DNA from 2 places in the Streptomyces sp. NBC_01803 genome. Region 1 is predicted to be linked to the other one. Evidence: predicted binding sites of a transcription regulator. Region 1 holds the regulator's gene; the other holds the start of a gene.
The links. The regulator HspR, encoded in region 1, represses chaperone genes until heat shock. The targets are predictions, from matches to a motif close to TTGAGNNNNNNNNNCTCAA.

Region 1 (8,360 bases):
CCCTCCTCCATGCGCAGCAGCTTCTCGGTCTCGCCCTCCAGCAGCCGCCCGGCCGGGATGCCGGTCCAGGAGGACACCACGTCCGCGATGTCGTCCGGGCCGACCTCCTCCTTGACCATGGTGGTGGCCGCGGCCTCCTGCTCGGCCTCGGAGGCGGCGGCCAGCTCCCGCTCCAGGGCCGGGATCTCGCCGTAGAGCAGCTTGGAGGCGGTCTCGAAGTCGCCGTCGCGCTGGGCGCGTTCGGCCAGGCCGCGCTGCTCGTCCAGCCGCTCCTTCAGCTCACCGACCCGGTTCAGGCTCTGCTTCTCCTTCTCCCAGCGGGCGGTGAGGCCCCGCAGCTCCTCCTCACGGTCGGCCAGCTCGCGCCGCAGCCGGGCCAGCCGCTCCTGGGAGGAGGCGTCGGACTCGTTGACGAGCGCCATCTCCTCCATCTTCAGCCGGTCGACGGAGCGCTGGAGCTCGTCGATCTCCACGGGCGAGGAGTCGATCTCCATCCGCAGCCGCGAGGCGGCCTCGTCCACCAGGTCGATGGCCTTGTCCGGCAGGAAGCGGGAGGTGATGTACCGGTCGGAGAGCGCCGCGGCGGCCACCAGGGAGGCGTCGGCGATCTGCACCTTGTGGTGCGCCTCGTACCGGCCCTTGAGGCCGCGCAGGATCGCGATGGTGTCCTCGACGCTGGGCTCGGCGACCAGCACCTGCTGGAAGCGGCGCTCCAGGGCGGCGTCCTTCTCGATCCGCTCGCGGTACTCGTCCAGCGTCGTCGCGCCGACCATGCGCAGCTCGCCGCGGGCCAGCATGGGCTTGAGCATGTTCCCCGCGTCCATGGCCGAGTCGCCGCCGGCGCCCGCGCCGACGACCGTGTGCAGCTCGTCGATGAACGTGATGATCTGGCCGCCGCTGTCCTTGATCTCGCCCAGCACGGCCTTCAGCCGCTCCTCGAACTCGCCCCGGTACTTCGCCCCGGCGACCATGGCGCCGAGGTCCAGCGAGACGAGCCGCTTGTTCTTCAGCGACTCGGGAACGTCGCCCTTGACGATGCGCTGGGCCAGGCCCTCCACCACGGCGGTCTTGCCGACGCCGGGCTCGCCGATGAGAACGGGGTTGTTCTTGGTGCGGCGGGAGAGCACCTGCACCACGCGCCGGATCTCGTGGTCCCGGCCGATCACCGGGTCGAGCCGACCCTCGCGGGCCGCCGCCGTGAAGTCCGTGCCGAACTTCTCCAGCGCCTTGTAGACGCCCTCGGGGTCGGCCGTGGTGACGCGCTGCTCGCCGCGGCTCGCCTGGAAGGCGTCCAGCAGCTTGCGGTCGGCGGCGCCCTGGCCGGTGAGCAGATCGCCGGCCCGCCCGCCCTTGGCGGCCAGCCCGATCAGCAGGTGCTCGGTGGAGACATAGGCGTCGCCCAGCTCCTTGGCGCGCCGGGCGGCGTCGGCGAGCACGGCCAGCAGCTCGCGGTCGGGCTGCGGCTTGGCGACGGACGCGCCCTGCACGCTGGGCAGCGCCGCGAGCAGCCGCTCGGCGCCGGAGCGCAGCGCGGCCTGGTCGGCGCCGACGGCCGCGAGCAGGTCCCGCACGTTCTCGTTGTCCTGGCCGGAGAGCAGGGCCAGCAGCAGGTGCGCGGGGGTGATGTCGGGGTGGCCGCCGGTCAGGGCGCGGTCGTTGGCCGCGCTGATCGCGTCCCGGCTCCTGTTGGTCAGCTCGGCGTTCACTGGGCCGTCTCCTCCATGAGCATATGATCTTGAAAAGCTAAGCCTGCTAGATCCAACGTACGATAAGTTGAGTCTATTCCACTCAAGCCGCTTTCGGTGGAGCTCTCCGGCCCTGATATCGCCGCTCGTGACCGCGCTGACGATCCGCCGGCCGACTACGCCCCCGCCGCGGCGAGCAGCTCCCGCGCGGCCTCCGGGAACGGCCGGCCGACCACCTGTCCCTCGCCGCTGCCCACCGACATCACGGCCACCAGCGTGCCCGACTCGGTGGCCCGGTCGTAGTCCCGCAGCCAGGGCCCGCCGCTCGATCCGGCGGTCATGTCGCAGTCGTCCAGCAGCAGCCCACCGAGGTTCGGCTCCTGCGCCTCGCCCTCGGTCAGCACATCGGTCCCGCCCGCGCAGTACCGCAGCGACTCGCCGTCGTACGGCGCCGCCGCCGGGTACCCCAGCGCGGCGACCCACTCCCCCTCCTTCAGGGGCTCGAACGCGAGCCGGTTGGCGCCGTGCGCCTCCTGGACCGTGCGCCCGTCCTTCTCGGCGAGGGTGAGGAAGGCGTAGTCGTGCGGCAGGATCTCGGCCGTGTCGCGGGCGACGTCCCAGCCCTCCGGCGTGTGGAACGACGCGACCCGCCAGCCGTCCTCGCGCCAGGTGTCCCGGGCATGGTCGTAGCCGGGCACGAACCACACCTCCGGCGGCGGCTCCGGCTGCTCGCGGGTGCGCGCGCAGTGCGCGGCGGTGGCGACCACGCTGCCGTTCGGGGCGTCCACGACGGCCCCCGAACAGAGCCCGAGCCGACCGCCGCCCGCGTCCCAGATCAGCTTGCCCACGGTAGGGATGGCGCCGTCCCGCCACGGCTCGGCGGCCACGGCGGGCGGCGCGGCGACCACCAGCAGCACGGCGGCGACGGCGGCGGGTATCGGCAGTCGGGCGATTCGCATAGGGACAACCCTGTGATCACCGATCGGGCATGTCCAGTCACCGTCCGCCGAACGAGTGTGGCGCGCGCCCGCGTTGACGAGGGCCATGAGGGTGGTAAAGATCCGGCGAAGCAAGGGAGTTCGCCATCGGTGTGGACCTGTGCCGCACGGCAGGCAGCCCGGCGCGGCGCGGCGAACCCCGGCCCGGCCGGGCGGCGCCCGCGTCGCCCGCCTCTTCGCGCACCCTGGCCGAGGCCGCCGCCGATCAGGCGGACATCCCGGTCCGGGCCGCCGTCTCGCCGCTGTCCTCCACCTCCCGGCGGACCAGGAGTACGTGGTCGGCCCGCGCACGGACAGCGCGTACTACCGGGCCGTCACCTTCGACCCGGCTCCGCACACCGTGGTGCGCGGCGAGACGTTTCACCAGATCCAGCTCGGCCACCGTGTCGGCTATGTGAGAGCGAGCGATGTCGAGCTGAGGTGGTCCGCCGCGTAACCGCCACCCCGGCGCGGCCGGGACGCCGGGACGGCGGGGGCTGCGGCTAGAGTTGCTCAGCATGCCGCCGCGCCGCTACCTCGCCGCCTCGGCCGCCGCCATCCTGCTGGCCGTGCTGGTCGCGGTGGTCACTCTCCGGGGCGACAGCCCGTTCGGGGTGGACACCGCCGCGCACGACTGGGCGCTGGAGCACCGCACACCGGGCTGGGTCGATGTCTTCACGGTCATCACCGACAGCGGGAGCCGGGGCCTGCCGCACCTGCTGGCCGCCCTCGCGGGCGCCCTGGCGGCACCACGCCGGTGGTGGCTGGGCGCGCTCGCGGGCCTGGGGGCGCTGGTGCTGGCCCAGTGGCTGCGCTACGCCCTGGTCACCGCCGTGGACCGGGCCAGGCCGCCGGCCGAGGACTGGACGCGGCACGTCAACGGTGACGCGCTGCCGTCGGGCCACGCCACCACCTCGGCGCTCACCGCGATCGGCCTGGCCGCCGCGCTGCTGCCCTACTGCCACCGCACCGTCACCCGCGCGCTGGCGATCGGCGTTCCCGCCGTGTGGGCGGTGGCGGTCGGCGTCAGCCGCGTCTATCTGGGGGTGCACTGGCCGACCGACATCGTGGGTGGCTGGCTGTTCGCCACCGCCCTGTGCTGCGCGTTCCTGCCTCCGCTGGCCCGCGCCCTGGGCCGGACCCGGGAGTGAACGCGGGCCCGCGCGGGGGTCAGCCCCGGCGGTCCGGACGCCAGACGACGATCGCCGCCGAGTGGCGGACGTCCTGGTACGGGACCAGATCGCGGCGGTAGGAGGCGTGCACCTGGGCCTCGCGCTGGCGCATCGCGCTGGCGGCGCCCTCCACCGCCTGCTGGAGGTCGGCCACCGCGGCCTGGAGGGCTGCGACCTGCTTCTCCAGCTCGATGATCCGCTTGATGCCGGCCAGGTTGATGCCCTCGACCTGGGACAGCCGCTGCACCTCGCGCAGCAGCCGGATGTCCCGCGCCGAGTACCGCCGGCCGCGGCCGGCGGTACGGTCCGGGGAGACCAGGCCCAGCCGGTCGTACTGGCGCAGCGTCTGCGGGTGCAGTCCGGAGAGCTGTGCCGCTACCGAGATGACGTACACCGGAGACTCGTCGGTCAGTTCATAGGGGTTGCTGTGTCCGTTCCGGCCGTCCATCTCTCGTTACTCTCCCTTCGCGGCCTCGAACAGCCCTGCCCGAGGATCCTCGCCCTCCACCGCGGCGCGGTATTCCTCAAGGGCCTTCCGCGCCTCGTCGCCCAGCTCGCGCGGCACGGCCACCTCGATGGTGACCAGCAGATCGCCCCGGGTGCCGTCCTTGCGGACCGCGCCCTTGCCGCGCGCGCGCATCGTGCGTCCGCCGGGCGTGCCCGGCGGCAGCTTGAGCGTGACGGGCGGGCCGCTCAGCGTCGGCACCCTGATCTCAGCACCGAGCGCGGCCTCCGGAAAGGTCACCGGCACGGCGATGGTCAGATTGTCGCCACGACGGCCGAAGACCGGGTGCTCGTCGACGTGCACCACGACGTACAGGTCGCCGTTGGGCCCGCCGCGCTCGCCCGGCGCGCCCTTGCCGCGCAGCCGGATGCGCTGCCCGTCGTCCACGCCGGCCGGGATGCGGACCTGCATGGTGCGCGAGCTGGTCGCCCGGCCGCTGCCCCGGCACACGGGGCAGGGGTCCTGCGCGATCAGCCCCCGGCCCCGGCAGTCCACACAGGGGTCGGTGAGCGAGAAGCCGCCCCCGCCGCCCCGGCTGACCTGCCCGGTGCCGACGCAGGTCGGGCACACCCGCGGCGTGCCGTTCTTGTCGCCGGTCCCGGAGCACGCCTTGCAGGCCGCGCTGGACGACATCCGCAGCGGAACGGTCGCCCCGGCCACCGCCTCGGTGAAGCTGAGCGTCACCTCGGACTCGATGTCCTGGCCGCGCCGGGGCTGCGTGCGCGCACCCGGGCCCGGCCGGTTGAACAGGCCGCCGAAGACGTCCCCCAGACCGCCACCGAAGCCGCCGGCCCCGGGGGCGCCGGGCCCGGAGGGCCCGCCGGGCCCCCCGGGCTGCGCACCGCCGCCGAAGAGATCACCCAAGTCGAAGTTGAACTGCCCGCCCGCGCCGGGCCCCGGCCGGAAACCGCCGTTCCCGAAGAGGGCGCGGGCCTCGTCGTACTCCTTGCGCCGCCGGGCGTCGCCGAGCACGTCATATGCCTCGGAGACGCTCTTGAAGCGGTCCTCGGCCCTGGCGTCCCCCTTGTTCGCGTCCGGGTGGTTCTCCCGGGCGAGCTTGCGGTACGCCTTCTTGATCTCCGCCTCGGTCGCGTCCTTCGGAACGCCGAGGACCTTGTAGTAGTCCTTCTCGATGAAGTCCTTGGTGCTCATCCCCGGCGCCCCTCCTTCCGCTGACTCGGGTCTCCCGTCACGTCAGCCCTCGTCCGGGCCACCGCCGTCGTCCTTCTCGGATGCGCTCTCGTCCTGCTGGTCGGCCGGCTTGCCCGGCTGCGGCTCGGCGACGCCGACCCGGGCGGGCCGGATCGTGCGCTCGCCGATGCGGTACCCAGGCTGGAGGATCTGCACGCACGTCGTCTCGGTGACATCCGGCGAGTAGCTGTGCATCAGGGCCTCGTGCACCATCGGGTCAAAAGGCTCGCCCTCCTTGCCGAACTGCATCAGCCCCATCTTCGCGGCGACCGTCTCCAGCGACTCGGCGACCTGTTTGAAGCCGCCGACCAACTCCCCGTGGTCCCGGGCGCGGCCGATGTCGTCGAGCACCGGCAGCAGCTCGGTCAGGAGATTGGCCACGGCCATCTCCTTGACCGCGATCCGGTCCCGCTCGACCCGGCGGCGGTAGTTCTGGAACTCCGCCTGGAGCCGCTGGAGATCCTGGGTGCGCTCGCTCAGCGCCGAGCGGGCCTGGTCGAGCTGGGCCGTCAGAGCGATGTCCTGGCGGTCCTTCGCGTCCTTGGGGTCCTGCGACGCCGTCGACTCGGCGGCGCCGTCCCCGGAGGGGGCGGCGCCCCCGCCGAGCTCGTCGGAGACGGAAGACTCGGCGGGCACTTCGGGGGTCGTCGCCTCGGCGTCGGGGACCTCGGGCTCCTTGTCGAAGCCCTGCGGGTCCTGAGTCACGCCGCACCGCCCTTCGGCTTGTCGTCGTCCACGATCTCGGCGTCCACGACGTCCTCATCGGCGCCGGGGGCGGCGCTCTCGGTACCGCCGGGTGCGGAGTCGCCGGCCGCCTGGGCCGCCTGGGCGTCGGCGTACATCGCCTGTCCCAGCTTCTGGCTGGTGGCCGCGACCTTCTCGGACGCCTCGCGGATCGCCGCGGTGTCCTCGCCCTTCAGCTTCTCCTTCAGGTCGGCGATGGCGGCCTCGACCTCGGTCTTCACCTCGCTGGGGACCTTCTCGGAGTTCTCCTTGATGAAGTTCTCCGTGGAGTAGACGAGCTGCTCGGCCTGGTTGCGCGTCTCGGCGGCCTCCCGGCGACGGGCGTCCTCGTCCGCGTACTGCTCGGCGTCGCGCATCATCCGCTCGATGTCGTCCTTCGGCAGCGCGGAGCCGCCGGTGACGGTCATCCGCTGCTCCTTGCCGGTACCGAGGTCCTTGGCGGAGACGTGCATGATGCCGTTGGCGTCGATGTCGAAGGTGACCTCGATCTGCGGGACGCCGCGCGGCGCCGGGGGCAGGCCGGTCAGCTCGAACATCCCGAGCTTCTTGTTGTACGCCGCGATCTCGCGCTCGCCCTGGTAGACCTGGATCTGCACCGACGGCTGGTTGTCCTCGGCCGTGGTGAAGATCTCGGAGCGCTTGGTGGGGATCGTGGTGTTGCGCTCGATCAGCTTGGTCATGATGCCGCCCTTGGTCTCGATGCCGAGGGACAGCGGGGTGACGTCGAGCAGCAGGACGTCCTTGACCTCGCCCTTGAGCACGCCGGCCTGGAGGCTGGCGCCGATGGCGACGACCTCGTCCGGGTTCACGCCCTTGTTGGCGTCCTTGCCGCCGGTCAGCTCGCGCACCAGCTCCGCGACGGCGGGCATCCGGGTCGAGCCGCCGACCAGGACCACGTGGTCGATCTCGGACAGGTGGATCCCGGCGTCCTTGATCACGTTGTGGAACGGGGTCTTGCAGCGCTCCAGCAGGTCGGCGGTGAGCTGCTGGAACTGCGCCCGGGTGAGCTTCTCGTCCATGTGCAGCGGGCCCTCGGCCGACGCCGTGATGTAGGGCAGGTTGATCGTGGTCTCGGTGGACGAGGACAGCTCGATCTTCGCCTTCTCGGCGGACTCGCGCAGCCGCTGGAGGGCCATCTTGTCCTTGGCCAGGTCCACACCGTGCGCGTTCTGGAACTGGCGGACCAGGTGGTCCACGACGCGCTGGTCCCAGTCGTCACCACCGAGGTGGTTGTCACCGTTGGTCGCCTTGACCTCGACCACGCCGTCGCCGATCTCCAGCAACGAGACGTCGAAGGTGCCGCCACCGAGGTCGAAGACCAGGATGGTCTGGTCGTCCTTCTCCAGGCCGTAGGCGAGGGCGGCGGCGGTGGGCTCGTTGACGATGCGGAGCACGTTCAGCCCCGCGATCTCACCGGCCTCCTTGGTGGCCTGCCGCTCGTGGTCGTTGAAGTACGCCGGGACGGTGATGACCGCGTCCGTGACCTTCTCGCCCAGATACGCCTCGGCGTCCCGCTTCAGCTTCTGCAGGATGAAGGCGCTGATCTGCTGGGGGTTGAAGTCCTTGCCGTCCAGCCCGATCTTCCAGTCGGTGCCCATGTGGCGCTTGACCGAGCGGATCGTCCGGTCCACGTTGGTGACGGCCTGGCGCTTGGCCACCTCGCCGACCAGCACCTCGCCGTTCTTCGCGAAGGCCACAACGGACGGCGTGGTCCTGGCGCCCTCGGCGTTGGTGATGACGGTGGGCTCACCGCCTTCGAGAACACTGACGACGGAGTTCGTCGTGCCCAGGTCGATGCCGACCGCACGTGCCATTTCGATATCCTCCAACTACTAGCTTGAGTGCGACTGACTCAAGAGTGCCGCAGCTGTGGACCTCCGTCAAATGTCCTGAGCGGGTGTGGCTCAACTCTTATCCGCCCTCCAGGCTCAAGCCGAGCAGCGCCACGTCGTCGCCGATCCCGGCGGCGAACTCACGCACGTCCCACCACCCATACTCCACCAGCCCCTCCGGCGTCGGCGGCCCCCCTGGCCACCCCGCGCCCAGCCGCCCCGTCACCCGGTCGGCGAGCGGATGGAACGCCCCC
Region 2 (8,360 bases), 1.6 Mb from region 1:
CCCGCGGGCGTCCACCGGTCGTACGCCACCCATGTCTCCACGCCCGGCCGCTCCAGGAAGGCCCGCCACTGTCCGTAGTCCCAGCCGAGCCGGTCCGTCCAGTGGATGTCCCCGCCGACGGCCGTATACAGGAAACGGCTGAACTCCGGGCACGGCACCTCGGCCCGGACCGTCCGGATCTCCCCGGTCCCGGTCCCGGTCCCGGGCTCGGTCCCGGGCTCGGCTCCGGCCCCCGGCGCGGGGGCGGGGGGCGAGGTCTGCTCCAGCGACCAGGTGGTCACGCTGACCCTGCCGGCGGTGGGGGCGGCGGTGGTGTCGTTCACCCCGGCATTGTCACCCCTACGCCGCGAACGGCCCCGGGCACGGTGGCCCGGAGCCGTTCCGAACGGGTGGACGCCGGTCTCGTCGTCGCCTGACCTCTCGCTTCGCCCGCTCTTCTTCCTTATTTCTTCTCTCTTGTTCTCTTTCTCGCCTCTTTCGCGTCGCGCCTCTCCCTCTCAGACGCTGAGCAGCCGCCGCAGCAGCTCCCGGTACTCCAGCAGCACAGTCCGGTGCTCCTCGGTGCCGACCGAGCCGTCGCCCTGCCAGTTCTCGCGCAGCCGCCCCCGGCTCTCGGCAAGCCGGTCGGCGAGGCAGGTCATGGCCTCGTCCAGCAGCGCGTCCGCCTGCGCGACGGCCCGGTCGGGGCTGTCCACGAAGCCGACCACCGCGCTCTGGAGCCCGACCCGCAGCCGCTCGGCGTCCTCCGGCGGGAAGAGCGCGGTGTCGTAGGGGGCGTCTCCGATGCCCTCGTCCGCCGTCAGCCCGCCGGGCGGGACCGGCCCGAGCCCCGGCTCGGCCGGGTCCCCGGCGGCCGGCGACACCGTGTCGTACTTCTCCACCTTCTCCAACTGCTTGGCCATCACACGCCGCCCTTCGTCGTGGTGCCCGCGTGCCGCAGGGCGCCCGGGACGCGCAGGCGCCGGGTGCGCCCGTTCCCGTCGGACGCGGCCGAGTGCCCGCCGCTTCGTTCGGGACCGGTCGTCAGCAGCTCGCGGAACAGGTCGCGGGCCCGCAGCACGGTCTCGCGCAGCTCCTCCGTGTTCGTGCCGCCCGCCGCGCCCCGGCCGGCCAGGGCGTGCACCCGCCGGTATCCGTCGACGAGACGCGGGTGGCGCACCGACAGCGCGGCGACCTGGTCGTCGTGCGAGTCGGAGGGGAAGCCGCGGTCGTGGACGAGCCGGGTCAGCAGGTGGTCGGCCTCGATCACCGCCGCGCTGGGCGAGTCCACGAATCGCTCCTGGACCCGCGTCCACTTGATTTCGTACTGTTCGCGTTCGTCGGCCGCCAGCGGGCGTTCGCGGAGGCCGCCGTGCCGCCGGAGCCGGTCGGACAGCTCCTTCTTCGCCGCCTTGGCGTCGCCGTCGTGCTGGGCCAGGGTCCGGTCGTACTCCGGTCCGAAACGGCGCTGGAGCCGCCCGTTGCCGACGCCGACCCGCGGCATGGCGACGAGCAGTCCGACGACGCCGAGAACCGCCACGGCCAGGATGATGATCGCTAGGGTCACGACTTCCCCTTTCGCAGAGATGCGCTCGTGCGAGGTTTGTCACGACATCGCGTAACCCGGCGAACGGACCCCAAACCCCAAGGCGTTACGCGACGTTGATGGGCCGGGCCCGCGTCACGATGCTGCCCAGGTCAGCGCCGTGCGGCAGGGTCCCGAACGCCCCGCCCCAATCCCCGCCCAGCCGCGACGCGCAGAACGCGTCCGCCACGGCCGACGGCGCGTACCGCACGAGCAGCGCGCCCTGGAGCACCAGCGCCAGCCGCTCCACCAGACGGCGCGCCCGTGCCTCGATCCCCTCCAGATCCGACAGCTCGCCCAGCAGCCCCTTGATGGCGGCGTCCAGCCGGTCGTCCCCACCGGCCGCCTTGCCGACCTCGGCGAAGAAGGCGTTCAGCGCGCCGGGCTCGCGGCGCAGGGCGCGCAGCACGTCCAGCGCCTGCACATTGCCCGAGCCCTCCCAGATCGAGTTGACCGGGGCCTCGCGCAGCAGCCGGGGCATGCCGGACTCCTCGACATAGCCGTTGCCGCCCAGGCACTCCAGGGCCTCGGCGGCCAGCCAGGTGCAGCGCTTGGTCACCCAGTACTTCGCGGCGGGCAGCGCCAGCCGCAGCAGCTGCCGCTCCGGCGCGCTGCCCCGCGCGGCGTCGTCGCACGCCGCCGCCAGCCGCATCGCGAGCACGGTCGCGGCCTCGGACTCCAGCGCCAGATCCGCCAGGACGTTCCGCATCAGTGGCTTGTCGATCAGCCGTCCGCCGAACGCCTCGCGGTACGCGGCGTGGTGCGTCGCCTGCGCCACGGCCTGCCGCATGATCGCGGCCGAGCCCGTCACGCAGTCCAGCCGCGTCGCGCTGACCATCTCCAGGATCGTCGGGACACCGCGCCCCTCCTCGCCCACCCGCCAGGCGGTGGTCGTGCCGTCGAACTCGATCTCGGCGGAGGCGTTCGACCGGTTGCCCAGCTTGTCCTTCAGCCGCTGGACGCGGAACGTGTTCCGGTCGCCGTCCGGCAGCACCCGGGGCAGCAGGAAGCACGTCAGCCCGCCCGGCGCCTGGGCCAGCACCAGGAACACGTCCGACATCGGGGCGGAGCAGAACCACTTGTGGCCCGTCAGCGCGTACGTCCCCGGCTCCGCCAGTGGCTCGGCGCGCGTGGTGTTGGCCCGGACGTCCGAGCCGCCCTGCTTCTCCGTCATGCCCATCCCGGCCAGCACTCCCGCCTTGCCGGCCGGCGCCCGCAGGCCCTCGTCGTAGATCCGCGAGGTCAGCAGCGGCTCCCACTGCCGGGCCAGCTCCGGCTCGTGGCGCAGCGCGGGCACGGCCGCGTGCGTCATCGACACCGGGCAGCCGTGCCCGGCCTCGGCCTGACTCCACACCAGGAAGCCGGCGGCGCGCCGGAGCTGCCCGTGCGGGTGTGACCAGGCGTCCGTCAGCCCGGCCGCGACGGCCCGGTCCAGCAGCCGGTGATAGGCCGGGTGGAAGTCGACCTCGTCGATCCGGTGGCCGTAGCGGTCGTGGGTGCGCAGCACCGGCGGGTGCGCGTTCGCCAGCGCACCCCATTCCTGTACCTCCGCCGACCCCGCGGCTCGGCCCAGCGCGCTCAGCTCGGCGGTCGCCTCGGCGGCGACGTCGGCGCCGACGTGCCGGGCGAACGCCTCGGACAGGGCGGTGTCCTGGGCGAAGACGTCGTAATCGACCAGGGGCGGAACCTGGTTGGTCACCGAGTGGGTGCTGGGGGTCATACCGCTACGGTAGGAGGGTCGGCGCCAGGAGACCAGCCCCCGGCTCAACGGGTGTTGTCCGAACTGATGGCGGGGGAAAGGGATCTAGTAGAGTTTGGGCGGTCTCAGTGGCGGCAGGGGAGCGTGCATGGGCCTGAATCTGAGCGTGAACGATGCCGTCGGGACCGGGTCCAGATCGACGCGCGGCCTCGACCTCCAGCAGAGCGGCCCGACCGTCCCGCGCATGATCCTCGGCGCGCGGCTGCGCCGGCTGCGGGAAGCCCGCGGCATCACCGGCGCCGAGGCCGGACACCGTATCCGGGCGTCGCACTCCAAGATCAGCCGCCTGGAGATGGGCCGGACCGGTTTCAAGACCCGCGATGTCGCGGACCTGCTGACGCTCTACGACGTCACCGACGAGTCCGAGCGCGCCACGCTCCTGGCGCTGGCCCGGCAGTCCAACGCCCCCGGCTGGTGGCACGTCTACCACGATGTGGTGCCGAGCTGGCTCAACGTCTACTTGGGCCTGGAGCAGACCGCCGTCGTCATCCGGGGCTACGAGCTCCAGTTCGTCCCCGGGCTGCTCCAGACCGAGGAGTACGCCCGCGCGCTGCTGCTGCTCGGCCCCGACGACACGCACGACCGGATCGAGCGCCGCGTCGCGCTGCGCATGGCGCGGCAGCGGATTCTGCGCCGGCCGCAGCCGCCGCACCTGTGGGTGGTGATCGACGAGGCGGCGCTGCGGCGCTCGATGGGCGACGCCGGTCTGATGCGGCGGCAGCTCGACCACCTGCTGAACGTGTCCGAGCTGCCGCACGTGACGATCCAGGTCGTCCCGTTCACGGTCGGCGGCTACGCGGCGATCTGCGGCCCGATCACGCTCCTGCGGCCCCCGGGCGGGGAGCTGCCCGACGTGGTGTACCTGGAACAGCTCACCGGCGGTGTGTACCCGGACAAGGCCGCCGAGATCGAGCAGTACCGCCACATGATGAACCGCCTGGTGGTGGAGGCCGAGGCCCCGACCGCCACCCGCGACTTCCTGTACCGCCTGCGCCGCGACATGTAGCCCTCCTCGGGCCTGCCGCGGGCCGGGCACCCGCCTGGGTCGTCGCCGCCGTTGAGGGGCCGCGCCGGCTGGTGGCGGCCGGGGCCCCGCGTCCGCTCGTCCACGGTGGGCGGGACGCCTCCATCCGCACGGCGACGGCCGCCCACCGCGTGCCCCGCCGTACCGCCTTGCCCGTCGCCGGTCGGCCGGTCGGCCGGTTGGCCAGCAGGCCCTGGGCCCTCGGCCGTCGGCCGTCGGGTGCGGCGCGTATCCGTGCTCCGGGGCGGGGGCGTTCGTCCGCGCGCCGGGACTATCCGGGGGCTCCGCCGCGCTGTACCGACCGATCCCCCCCTGGTGCTGATCGCTGACAGCGAACGGCGCGGAGCGTCGGGAACATCCCGCCCCCTCTCGGCATTGAGTCGATGAAGCTCAATTTGCCTGCCTGAGGAGAGGTCATGACTTCATCGTTCGATGTACTCACCCTGCCGGTGCTGCCACTCGACGACGAGGTGGTGCTGCCGGGGATGGTGGTCCCGCTGGAGCTCTCCGACTCCGAGGTGCGGGCCGCGGTCGAGGCGGCGCAGGCTGCCGCGCCGCGCGGGGAGAAGCCCCGCGTGCTGCTCGTGCCGCGCGTGGACGGGGCCTACGCCGACTTCGGCGTGCTGGGCCGCGTCGAGCAGGTCGGGCGGCTGGCCGCCGGTGACCCCGGCGCCCTCGTCCGTGGTCTGCGGCGCGTCCGCATCGGCTCCGGGACCACCGGGCCCGGCGCCGCGCTGTGGGTGGAGGGAACGCCGGTCGAGGAGACCGTGCCCAGCCCGCTGCCCGGCGCGGTCGCCGAGCTGATCAAGGAGTACAAGGCGCTCACCACCAGCTGGCTCCGCAAGCGCGGTGCCTGGCAGATCGTGGACCGGGTGCAGCAGATAGAGGAAGTGGGCCTCCTGGCGGACAACGCCGGGTACCTCCCCTTCCTGACCGCCGAGCAGCGCGTGTCGCTGCTGGAGACCACCGACCCCGTGGCACGCCTGCGGCTCGCGGTGAGGCTGCTGAGTGACCACCTCGCGGAGGAGGACGTCGCCGAGACCATCGCCAAGGACGTGCAGGACGGTGTGGAGAAGCAGCAGCGCGAGTTCCTGCTCCGCCGCCAGCTCGACGCCGTGCGCAAGGAGCTGGCCGAGCTGAACGGTGACGCCGCCGACGAGGGCCAGGACTACCGGGCCCGCGTCGAGGCCGCCGACCTGCCGGAGAAGGTGCGCGAGGCGGCCCTGAAGGAGGTCGACAAGCTGGAGCGGTCCTCCGACGCCAGCCCGGAGGGGAGCTGGATCCGCACCTGGCTCGACACCGTTCTCGAACTGCCGTGGAGCACCCGCACCGAGGACTCCTACGACATTCCCGGCGCCAAGGCTGTCCTCGACGCCGACCACGCGGGCCTGGAGGACGTGAAGGCGCGGATCACCGAGTACCTGGCCGTGCGCAAGCGGCGCGGTGACCGGGGCATGGGCGTCATCGGCGGTCGGCGCGGCGGCGCGGTGCTGGCTCTCGTCGGGCCGCCCGGGGTCGGCAAGACGAGCCTCGGGGAGTCCGTGGCGCGGGCGATGGACCGCGCGTTCGTCCGCGTCTCCCTCGGCGGCGTGCGCGACGAGGCCGAGATCCGCGGCCACCGGCGCACGTACGTCGGCGCGCTGCCCGGCCGGATCGTGCGGGCCATCAAGGAGGCCGGCTCGATGAACCCGGTCGTGCTGCTGGACGAGATCGACAAGGTCGGCAGCGACTACCGGGGCGACCCGGCCGCCGCCCTGCTGGAAGTGCTGGATCCGGCGCAGAACCACACCTTCCGCGACCACTACCTGGAGGTCGAGCTCGACCTGTCCGACGTGGTGTTCCTCGCCACGGCGAACGTGCTGGAGGCCATCCCGCAGCCGCTGCTCGACCGCATGGAGCTGGTGCGGCTCGACGGCTACACGGAGGACGAGAAGGTCACCATCGCGCGCGGCCACCTCGTTCCCCGGCAGCTCGACCGCGCGGGCCTGGGCGGCGACGAGGTCGTCATCGAGGACGGCGTGCTGCGCAAGCTGGCCGGCGAGTACACCAGGGAGGCGGGCGTCCGGGGCCTGGAGCGCACCATCGCCCAGCTCCTGCGCAAGGTCGCGGCCCGCGCCGAGCTGGCGGAGGTCGCGCTGCCGTTCACGGTCACCGTGGAGAACCTGCGGGACCTGATCGGCCGTCCGCACCACACGCCGGAGGCGGCACAGGAGCCGGCCGCGCGGCGTACGGCGGTGCCGGGCGTGGCGACCGGCCTCGCGGTCACCGGCACGGGTGGCGACGTCCTCTTCATCGAGGCGTCCCTGGCCGATCCGGAGACGGGCGGCGCGGGCCTGACCCTGACCGGTCAGCTCGGCGACGTGATGAAGGAGTCCGGCCAGATCGCCCTGTCCTACCTGCGCTCGCGCGGCGCGGAGCTGGAGCTGCCGGTCGGCGACCTGAAGGAGCGCGGCGTCCACCTGCACGTCCCGGCGGGCGCGGTGCCGAAGGACGGCCCGAGCGCGGGCATCACCATGACGACCGCGCTGGCCTCGCTGCTCAGCGGTCGGCAGGTGCGGCCCGACGTGGCGATGACCGGTGAGGTGTCGCTGACCGGGCGGGTGCTGCCGATCGGCGGCGTGAAGCAGAAGCTGCTCGCCGCGCACCGGGCGGGGCTGACGACCGTGATCATCCCCCAGCGGAACGAGCCGGACCTGGACGACGTGCCGAAGGAGATCCTGGCCACGCTCGACGTCCACCCGGTCACGGACGTCCGGCAGGTGCTGGAGCTGGCCCTCACGCCCGCCGGCACGGAGGCGGTCGTCGCGGCGGCCTGACCCCGTGGCGGCGCGGTGGGCGGCGCGGTGGCGATCACCACCGCGCCGCCCTCCTCCAGCCCGGTGGGGGGCGTAGGGTGCTGCGCCATGAGTCCATCGATCGCGAGGACGTCGATCGTCGACATGCCGCGCCTGCTCGACTTCGTCCGCGCCCGCCACCGGGCGATTCTCCTCACCCGCCGCGCCGACGGCTCCCCGCAGGGGTCGCCCGTGACCTGTGGCGTCGACGGCGACGGACGGCTCGTCGTCGCGACGTACCCGGAGCGCGCCAAGAGCCACAACGCGCGGCGTGACGCCGAGGTCAGCGTCATCGTCCTGTCCGACGACTGGGACGGCCCCTGGGTGCAGATCGACGGTACGGCCGAGGTGCTGGACGTGCCGGACGCGCTGGAGCCGCTCGTCGAGTACTACCGGAACATCGCGGGCGAGCATCCCGACTGGGGCGAGTACCGCGCCGCGATGCTCCGGCAGGGCAAGTCCCTGATCCGCGTCACCCCCCACCACTGGGGTCCGATCGCGACCGGCGGCTTCCCGGCGCGGCTCGCCGACAAGTGAACCGTCGCGTCCGATTTCCGCCAGTGGCCGGCTTCCCCGCCCAGCACACTGGACGGCGTGATGGACGATGACAGCAGGTACGAGGCGGTGCGCGGCCGGGACGAGCGCTTCGACGGGGTGTTCTTCACCGCGGTGCTGACCACCGGCATCTACTGCCGGCCGAGCTGCCCGGCGATCACGCCGAAGCGGCGGAACATCCGTTTCCTCCCTTCGGCCGCCGCCGCCCAGGCGGCGGGTTTCCGGGCCTGCCGCCGCTGCCGTCCGGACGCGGTGCCCGGCTCGGCCGAGTGGAACGTCCGGGCGGACGCGGTGGGCCGGGCGATGCGGATGATCGCCGACGGTGTGGTGGACCGCGAGGGCGTCGCCGGGCTCGCCCGGCGGCTCGGGTACAGCGCCCGGCAGGTGCGGCGGCAGCTCACCGCTGAGCTGGGCGCCGGCCCGGTCGCCCTGGCGCGGGCGCAGCGTACGCACACGGCCCGGCTGCTGCTCCAGACGACCGACCTGCCGATCACGGAGGTCGCGTTCGCGTCCGGCTTCTCCAGCGTCCGGCAGTTCAACGACACCGTGCGGACCGGCTACGACCTGACCCCGACCGAGCTGCGCGCCACCGCGTCGGCTCGCCGGGGCCGCGGCCCGGCCGCC

Region 2: the regulator HspR is predicted to act here: its motif matches at 4,723-4,741, upstream of lon (endopeptidase La).

Annotation. Positions count from the first base shown of each region.
Region 1 covers NZ_CP109073.1:2,972,746-2,981,105, forward strand. The annotation lists gene clpB (ATP-dependent chaperone ClpB) at 1-1,706, opposite strand, end outside; gene OIE51_RS13210 (trypsin-like serine peptidase) at 1,862-2,644, opposite strand; gene OIE51_RS13215 (hypothetical protein) at 2,958-3,119, shown strand; gene OIE51_RS13220 (phosphatase PAP2 family protein) at 3,181-3,813, shown strand; gene OIE51_RS13225 (heat shock protein transcriptional repressor HspR) at 3,833-4,282, opposite strand; gene dnaJ (molecular chaperone DnaJ) at 4,289-5,491, opposite strand; gene grpE (nucleotide exchange factor GrpE) at 5,534-6,235, opposite strand; gene dnaK (molecular chaperone DnaK) at 6,232-8,088, opposite strand; gene OIE51_RS13245 (hypothetical protein) at 8,186-8,360, opposite strand, start outside.
Region 2 covers NZ_CP109073.1:1,395,143-1,403,502, reverse strand. The annotation lists gene OIE51_RS05815 (GNAT family N-acetyltransferase) at 1-323, opposite strand, end outside; gene OIE51_RS05810 (hypothetical protein) at 498-902, opposite strand; gene OIE51_RS05805 (hypothetical protein) at 902-1,546, opposite strand; gene OIE51_RS05800 (acyl-CoA dehydrogenase family protein) at 1,632-3,284, opposite strand; gene OIE51_RS05795 (helix-turn-helix domain-containing protein) at 3,412-4,329, shown strand; gene lon (endopeptidase La) at 4,764-7,163, shown strand; gene OIE51_RS05785 (PPOX class F420-dependent oxidoreductase) at 7,251-7,718, shown strand; gene OIE51_RS05780 (AlkA N-terminal domain-containing protein) at 7,779-8,360, shown strand, end outside.